2 linked regions of the Actinopolymorpha singaporensis genome follow. The protein of the gene in region 1 binds, or shares a complex with, the protein of each later gene. Links are inferred from orthologs where the notes say so. Each region holds a gene or a part of one and is shown in the gene's direction. Other genes may lie near its edges.

What was found.
Region 2: the proteins of uvrA (region 1) and mfd are in contact, whole or in part, in a crystal structure (PDB 4DFC), measured with the Escherichia coli proteins. The link is inferred for Actinopolymorpha singaporensis from one-to-one orthologs.

The regions. Positions count from the first base shown.
Region 1 is NZ_LT629732.1:4,826,634-4,830,570, reverse strand. The notes cover bases 283-3,915. They hold uvrA (excinuclease ABC subunit UvrA), read left to right. Parts: upstream 283-622; coding sequence 623-3,715; downstream 3,716-3,915. Other genes in these bases: BLU27_RS21750 (nitroreductase family protein), read left to right, coding at 3,782-3,915. In the rest of the region: BLU27_RS21760 (Gfo/Idh/MocA family protein), read right to left, coding at 1-197; more of BLU27_RS21750, read left to right, coding at 3,916-3,937. UniProt on the Escherichia coli protein: The UvrABC repair system catalyzes the recognition and processing of DNA lesions. UvrA is an ATPase and a DNA-binding protein. A damage recognition complex composed of 2 UvrA and 2 UvrB subunits scans DNA for abnormalities.
Region 2 is NZ_LT629732.1:17,108-21,557, reverse strand. What follows is about bases 265-4,410. They hold mfd (transcription-repair coupling factor), read left to right. Parts: upstream 265-568; coding sequence 569-4,210; downstream 4,211-4,410. Other genes in these bases: BLU27_RS00090 (hypothetical protein), read left to right, coding at 4,351-4,410. In the rest of the region: BLU27_RS00100 (MFS transporter), read right to left, coding at 1-183; more of BLU27_RS00090, read left to right, coding at 4,411-4,450. UniProt on the Escherichia coli protein: Couples transcription and DNA repair by recognizing RNA polymerase (RNAP) stalled at DNA lesions. Mediates ATP-dependent release of RNAP and its truncated transcript from the DNA, and recruitment of nucleotide excision repair machinery to the damaged site.

The DNA.
Region 1 (3,937 bases):
GCGTCCACGTCGTCTCGGGCGAGCACGTCGGCGAGGTTCTCGTGGAAGGGGACACCCAGCTTGTCCGCCTCGGCCCGGCCGCGTGCCGGGTCCTCGTCCCAGGCGGCCACGATCTCCGTGCCCGGGTGTTCCTGGGCCTGGCGGGCGTAGCCGAGGGCGTGGACGTGCCAGAAGCTGAGCATGGCGATACGAATCATCGAAACCCATTCTGTACGGGGACGAGCAGGCCGAGCCGGGCGCGAACGGATCTTCGACCCGGGTGATGGGAATCGGAACCGATGCGACGGCGCGGCGGTTTTCCTGCGGTTCCGACCATTCTTTCGGGGTGCGCCGGGGGCAAGTCCAACCCGCAGGGGGATACCGGCCCCGTGTGGCCGCACATGGCCAGGCGAGGAAGACTCGGGGTGAGTGGGTGTGACGGAACGAGGCGGCCGCCGGGGCTTGTCGGTGGGCGGGGCTAGCATGGCCAAGCCCTGACAAAACTCGGCCGCCGACCGGCCGGCCCGCGGCCCCTCAGGGGGCTGCTGACCTGGCCGTTCGATCACCAGCACGCGCCACACACGCCAGACCACCCGCACCAACCACAGCCCACCACCCCCGCTGCCGAGGACGGAACCGCCACGTGTCCGACCAGCTGATCATCCGCGGTGCCCGCGAGCACAACCTCAAGGACGTGTCCCTGGAGTTGCCGCGTGACGCCCTCATCGTCTTCACCGGCCTGTCCGGGTCGGGCAAGTCGAGCCTCGCGTTCGACACGATCTTCGCCGAGGGCCAGCGCCGCTACGTCGAGTCGCTGTCGGCGTACGCCCGGCAGTTCCTCGGCCAGATGGACAAGCCCGACGTCGACTTCATCGAGGGCCTGTCGCCCGCGGTCTCCATCGACCAGAAGTCCACCTCCCGCAACCCCAGGTCCACGGTCGGCACGATCACCGAGGTCTACGACTACCTCCGGCTCCTCTACGCCCGGATCGGCCACCCGCACTGCCCGGTGTGCGGGCGTCCCATCGCCCGGCAGACACCGCAGCAGATCGTCGACCGGGTGCTCGAGTTCGACGAGGGCACCCGCTTCCAGGTGCTCGCACCGCTGGTGCGCGGCCGCAAGGGCGAATACACCGACCTGTTCCGCCAGCTCACCACGCAGGGCTACTCCCGGGTCCGGGTCGACGGCGAGGTTCACCCGCTGGGCGAGGTGCCGAAGCTCGACAAGCAGCGCAAGCACACCATCGAGGTGGTGGTCGACCGGCTCGGGCTGAAGAGCTCGGCCAAGCGGCGGCTGAACGACTCCATCGAGACCGCGCTGCACCTCGGCGGCGGTCTGGTCACCCTCGACTTCGTCGACCTGCCGGAGAACGACCCACACCGGGAGCGGGTCTGGTCGGAGCACCTGTACTGCCCCGACGACGACCTGTCCTTCGAGGAGCTCGAGCCGCGGTCGTTCTCGTTCAACTCTCCCTACGGCGCCTGCCCGGACTGCACCGGCCTCGGCACCCGGATGGAGGTCGACCCCGACCTGGTGGTGCCGGACCCGACGAAGAGCCTTGACGAGGGCGCGCTGGCACCGTGGGCCGGTGCACACGTGACCGACTACTTCGGGCGCCTGGTCGAGGCGCTGGCCACCACCATCGGCTTCCGCACCGACACGCCGTTCGAGCGCCTGCCGGCGAAGGTTCGCAAGGCGCTGCTGCACGGCTACCCCGACCAGGTGCACGTCCGCTACCGCAACCGCTACGGCCGCGAGCGTTCCTACTACACCACCTACGAGGGGGTGATCCCCTACGTCTCCCGCCGGCACGCGGAGGCGGAGTCCGACTCCAGCCGGGAGCGGTTCGAGGGCTACATGCGCGAGGTGGCCTGCCCGAGCTGCCAGGGATCGCGGCTGAAGCCGATCTCGCTCGCGGTGACGATCGGCGACCGGTCGATCGCCGAGGCGTCGGCACTGCCGATCGGCGACGTCGCCGAGTTCCTGCGCGGCCTGGAGCTGAGCCCGCGCGAGAAGCAGATCGCCGAGCGGGTGCTCAAGGAGATCGGCGAGCGGCTGCGGTTCCTGCTCGACGTCGGCCTGGACTACCTCACCCTCGACCGGCCCTCCGGCTCGCTGTCCGGCGGCGAGGCGCAGCGCATCCGGCTGGCGACCCAGATCGGGTCCGGGCTGGTCGGCGTTCTGTACGTCCTGGACGAGCCGTCGATCGGCCTGCACCAGCGCGACAACCACCGGCTGATCGAGACCCTGGTCCGCCTCCGTGACATCGGCAACACCCTGATCGTGGTGGAGCACGACGAGGACACCATCCGCACCGCCGACTGGGTGGTCGACATCGGCCCCGGCGCCGGCGAGCACGGCGGCCAGGTGGTGCACACCGGCTCGGTCCAGGAGCTGTACGACCACCCCGACTCGATGACCGGGCAGTACCTCTCCGGCCGGCGGTCGATCCCCATCCCCGACCTGCGCCGCCCGATCAACCCGAAGCGGCAGATCACCGTGCACAAGGCGTGGGAGCACAACCTCCGCGACGTCACGGTGTCGTTCCCGCTGGGCACCTTCATCGCGGTCACCGGGGTCTCCGGCTCGGGGAAGTCGACCCTGGTCAACGACATCCTCTACACCTCGCTCGCCAAGCAGATCTACGGCGCGCGGGAGGTGCCCGGCCGGCACCAGAAGATCACCGGCACCGACAACATCGACAAGGTGATCCACGTCGACCAGTCGCCGATCGGCCGTACGCCGCGGTCCAACCCGGCCACCTACACCGGCGTGTTCGACCACATCCGGCGGCTGTTCGCGGAGACGCCGGAGGCGAAGATCCGCGGCTACCTCCCTGGCCGGTTCTCGTTCAACGTCAAGGGCGGGCGCTGCGAGGCGTGCTCCGGCGACGGGACGATCAAGATCGAGATGAACTTCCTGCCGGACGTCTACGTCCCCTGCGAGGTGTGTCACGGCGCCCGGTACAACCGGGAGACGCTGGAGGTCCACTACAAGAACAAGACGATCTCCGAGGTCCTCGACATGCCGATCGAGGAGGCACTGGAGTTTTTCGAGGCCATCCCGGCGATCTCGCGGCACCTGCGCACTCTGGTCGACGTGGGCCTCGGGTACGTGCGGATGGGCCAGTCCGCACCGACCCTGTCCGGAGGCGAGGCCCAGCGGGTCAAGCTCGCGTCGGAGCTGCAGAAGCGGTCGACCGGTCGCACCCTGTACGTCCTGGACGAGCCGACCACGGGGCTGCACTTCGAGGACATCCGCAAGCTGCTCGGCGTCCTCGGCAGACTGGTCGACCAGGGCAACACCGTGATCGTGATCGAGCACAACCTCGACGTGATCAAGACCGCCGACTGGCTGATCGACCTCGGTCCGGAAGGCGGCAACCGCGGCGGTGAGGTGATCGCCGAGGGTACGCCGGAGGAGGTCGCGGCCGACGAGAACAGCTACACCGGGCAGTTCCTGCGGCACGTGCTGCCGGCCTCCTCCGTCGGTTCGGGCACGGCTTCGGTGCAGGCGGCGTCCGCGGCGAGCCAGTCCACCGGTGCGTCGCGGGGCACCACCAAGTCGACCGCCACCAAGTCGGCCACCACCAAGTCGGCCACTGGTAAGGCGACCGGCGCCCGCAAGGCGACGAAGAAGCCAGCCCCGGCCAAGCCCGCGGCGGGCGCCCGGAAGACGGCAACCGCGAAGAAGGCGCCGACGGCGAAGAAGACGGCGACGACGAGGAGGTCGTAGGGGACGTCGGGCCGGCGCTTCGGCGCGCGACCCGCTGATCCTCGGGCCGTCGGTAGGGTCGAACGCATGTCTCAACCAATCGACACGCAGGCCACCGACCACCTGCTCACCACCACCCGGGCGGTGCGCAAGCGACTCGACCTCGACCGCCCGGTGCCGCGGGAGGTGCTGCTGGACTGTCTCCGGCTCGCCGTCCAGGCGCCGACCGGCAGCAACCAGCAG
Region 2 (4,450 bases), 4.8 Mb from region 1 along the record:
CGCGAGGGCGTACGCGCTCAGCACCCAGGCCAGGCCGGCGGACGACAGTTCGAGGTCGCGCTGGATCCGGGGCAGCGCGATGGTGACGGCGGTCCCGTCCAGCACGGCCAGCAGTTGGGTGGCGCTGATCAGTGCGAGCAGCCGGCGGGGGCCTGGCTCGCCCGGCAGGGATGTCGAGGGCATGACGACTCCGGTCACGGTGCGGATTGGCGAGTACGGAACGGAGTGGGGGAGAGTCGGCCGAGCCGGCCAGAGGGGTACGCCACGGCAGCGTGACGGAGCGGCGGACCGGAGAGGAGGAAGGACCCGGGCAGAGGAAGTGGCCGGCGAAGCGGCGGGCCGCGGTGATGCGGCGGCGTACGCCCGAGTGCTATGCCAGACCCTAGAGTTTGGCGCGTCCAGCCCGCAAGCAACGGCCGCTCCGCCGCGACCGAGCCTGTCGGTGGGTCGCGCTAGCCTGGACACGCAACCCCGGTTCGCCACGCGAATCGGGGCGTTCGTGGTGTTTCGCGCCGCCCGCGGTGGCGCCTTCCACCTCATTCGCACTCCTCCGCACGCGAAGGAACCCATGAGCCTCACCGGACTCGTCGAGCTTGTCGTCGCCGATCCCGCGCTCGCCGCCGCCGTGGAGACCGCACGGGCGGGCGCCGGCGCCCCGCTGGATCTGACCGCACCCAAGGCCCTGCAGCCGTTCGCGATCGCCGCCCTGGCCGCCTCACCCGACCACGGCGGTGCCGGCCGCACCGTCCTCGCCGTCACCCCCACCGGACGGGAGGCCGAGGACCTCACCGAGACGTTGCAGAGCCTGCTCGGTGACGAGCAGGCCGCCGCCTACTACCCCGCGTGGGAGACGCTGCCGCACGAGCGGCTGTCCCCGCGGTCGGACACCGTGGGCCGCCGGCTGGCCGTCCTGCGCCGGCTGGTGCACCCGACGGAGGAGACCCCGGCTCCGAAGGTCGTGGTGGCACCGGTACGCAGTGTGCTCCAGCCGCAGGTGAAGGGCCTCGCCGACCTGGAGCCGGTGTGGCTGCACGTCGGCGACGAGATCGACCTCGACGACCTGGTGCGCCGGCTGGCGGCCGCCGCCTACACCCGGGTCGACCTGGTGGAGCGGCGCGGCGAGTTCGCGGTGCGCGGCGGCATCGTCGACGTCTTCCCGCCCACCGAGGAGCACCCGCTGCGGGTGGAGTTCTTCGGCGACGAGGTGGAGGAGATCCGTTCCTTCAAGGTCGCCGACCAGCGCTCGCTCGACAGCGGCGAGCAGCAGCGTCTGTACGCACCGCCGTGCCGCGAGCTGCTCCTCACCGACCAGGTACGCGAGCGGGCGGCCAAGCTCGCCGCGGCGCACCCGGAGCTGGCCGAGCTGTTCGAGAAGCTCGCGAACGGCCACGCGGTGGAGGGGATGGAGTCGCTGGCCCCGGTCCTGGTCGACGACATGGAGCTGCTGGTCGACCTGATGCCCGAGCACACCCACGTCGTGGTGGCCGAGCCCGAGCGGGTCCGCAGCCGGGCACACGATCTGGTGGCGACCAGCCAGGAGTTCCTGGAGGCCAGCTGGGCGGCCGCCGCCGGTGGCGGCGAGGCGCCGATCGACCTCGGCCCGGCGGCCTACCGCACCCTGGCCGACGTACGCCGGCACTCCCTGGCCACCGGCCTGGCCTGGTGGAGCGTCTCGCCGTTCGCCCTGGAGCCCGACGACGCCCCGCCCACGGCGCCGCTGCGCACCGAGACCGGCGAGATCGTCGCGCTCGACGTCGACGTCGACACCGGCGCGGTGGAGTCGCACGCGATCGCCGCACGGGCGGTCGACACCTACCAGGGCGACACCGAACGCGCGCTGGCCGACGTACGCGACTGGATCGCGCGCGGCTGGCGGATCGCGTTCGTCACCGAGGGCCACGGCCCGGCCAACCGGATGGTGGAGGTGCTGCGCGGCAACGACCTGCCCGCCCGCCTGGACGAGCACCTCGACCACGCGCCCGAGCCGTCGGTCGTCCACGTCACCTGCGGTCGGATCGACCACGGGTTCGTGGCGTCCACGGCGCAGGCCGTCGTGCTCACCGAGGCCGACCTGGCGGGCCGGTCCGGTGCGTCCACCAAGGACATGCGGCGGATGCCCGCCAGGCGCCGGCGCACCATCGACCCCCTGGAGCTCACCCCGGGCGACTACGTCGTGCACGAGCAGCACGGCGTGGGCCGCTACGTCGAGATGGCGCAGCGCACGGTCGGCACCGGCCAGCACCGCACCACCCGGGAGTACCTCGTCGTCGAGTACGCCCCCTCCAAGCGGGGCCAGCCCGGCGACCGGCTGTTCGTGCCCACCGACCAGCTCGACCAGGTGACCCGTTACGTCGGCGGCGAGCAGCCGAGCCTGGACCGGATGGGCGGTTCGGACTGGGCCAAGCGCAAGGGCCGGGCGCGCAAGGCCGTGAAGCAGATCGCCGGCGAGCTCATCAAGCTGTACGCCGCGCGCCAGGCCACTCAGGGGCACGCCTTCGGTCCCGACACCCCGTGGCAGCGCGAGCTCGAGGACGCCTTCCCCTACGTCGAGACGCCGGACCAGCTGGCCACCATCGAGGACGTCAAGCTCGACATGGAGAAGACCGTCCCGATGGACCGGCTGATCTGTGGCGACGTCGGCTACGGCAAGACCGAGATCGCGGTGCGGGCGGCGTTCAAGGCGGTGCAGGACGGTAAGCAGGTCGGCGTCCTCGTCCCCACCACCCTGCTCGTCCAGCAGCACTACTCCACCTTCGCCGAGCGGTTCGCGCCGTTCCCGGTGACGGTGCGGGCACTGTCGCGCTTCCAGACCGACAAGGAGGCCGAGGAGGTGCTGCGCGGCCTGACGACCGGCGAGATCGACGTGGTCATCGGCACCCACCGGCTGCTCGGCCAGGACGTGTCGTTCAGGGACGTCGGGCTGATCGTGGTCGACGAGGAGCAGCGCTTCGGCGTCGAGCACAAGGAGAAGCTAAAGGCGCTGAGGGCCAGCGTCGACGTGCTCACCATGTCGGCGACGCCGATCCCGCGCACGTTGGAGATGGCGATCACCGGCATCCGGGAGATGTCCACGATCATGACGCCGCCGGAGGAGCGGCACCCGGTGCTGACGTTCGTCGGGGCGTACGACGAACGCCAGGTGGTGGCCGCCATCCGCCGCGAGCTGCTGCGCGAGGGCCAGGTCTTCTTCGTGCACAACCGGGTCAACACGATCGAGAAGGCGGCGGCCCGGATCCGGCAGCTGGTGCCCGAGGCGCGGGTCAGCGTCGGGCACGGCCAGATGGGCGAGCACCAGCTCGAGGAGGTCATCTCCGACTTCTGGGAGAAGCGCGCCGACGTGCTGGTGTGCACCACGATCGTCGAGGCGGGCCTGGACATCTCCAACGCCAACACACTGATCGTCGAGCGCGCCGACCTGTTCGGGCTGTCCCAGCTGCACCAGCTGCGGGGGCGGGTCGGCCGCGGCCGGGAGCGGGCGTACGCCTACTTCCTCTACCCGCCCGAGCGCCCGCTCACCGAGACCGCACACGACCGGCTGGCCACGCTCGCCCAGAACACCGAGCTCGGCGCCGGAATGGCGGTGGCCATGAAGGACCTGGAGATCCGGGGCGCGGGCAACATGCTGGGCGGCGAGCAGTCCGGGCACATCGCCGACGTCGGGTTCGACCTGTACGTCCGGCTGGTGGGCGAGGCGGTCGCGGAGTACCGCGGCGACAGCCCCGAGGAGGAGAACGACGTCAAGGTCGAGTTGCCGATCGACGCGCACCTCCCGCACGACTACGTAGACAGCCAGCGGCTGCGGCTGGAGATGTACCAACGCCTGGCCGCCGTCCGCGACGAGGCCGAGGTCGACCAGGTGGGGGAGGAGCTCGCCGACCGGTACGGCACCCTGCCCGAGCCGGTGGTCAACCTCCTGGAGGTGGCGCGGTTCCGGCTGCACGCCAAACGGGCCGGGCTGACCGACGTGACCCTGCAGGGAAGCCAGGTACGGTTCGCGCCGGTCGACCTGCGGGAGAGCCAGGAACTGCGGCTGATGCGGCTCTACCCGCGCACGATCGTGAAGCGGCCGGCGCACACCATCCTGGTTCCCCGCCCGGCCACCGCCCCGATCGGCGGGCAGCCGCTGCGGGACGTCGAGCTCCTGAAGTGGGCGCACGACCTGGTGGACGCGGTCCTGCTGGACGCCCCCGTGGGCGCGTCGTCCGGCTGACGGCGGACCAGTTGCCGCGGGTATGACGCACTGTGCCCGAAAGGCGGCATTGCGGAAATCGGTTATGGTTGCGACTGCTTTGGACCCGTGGCCGTGGGGAGGACGGCGCGGGGTGTCCATACCTTCCAGGAGTAGCGCCGATGCCCGACGACCTTCCGTCCGCCTCGCGGGCACACGACGACCACCCGGTGTCCGGCGCGGGTGAGCTCGCCGCGGTGGAGGGCTCCGACCGGTGGCGCC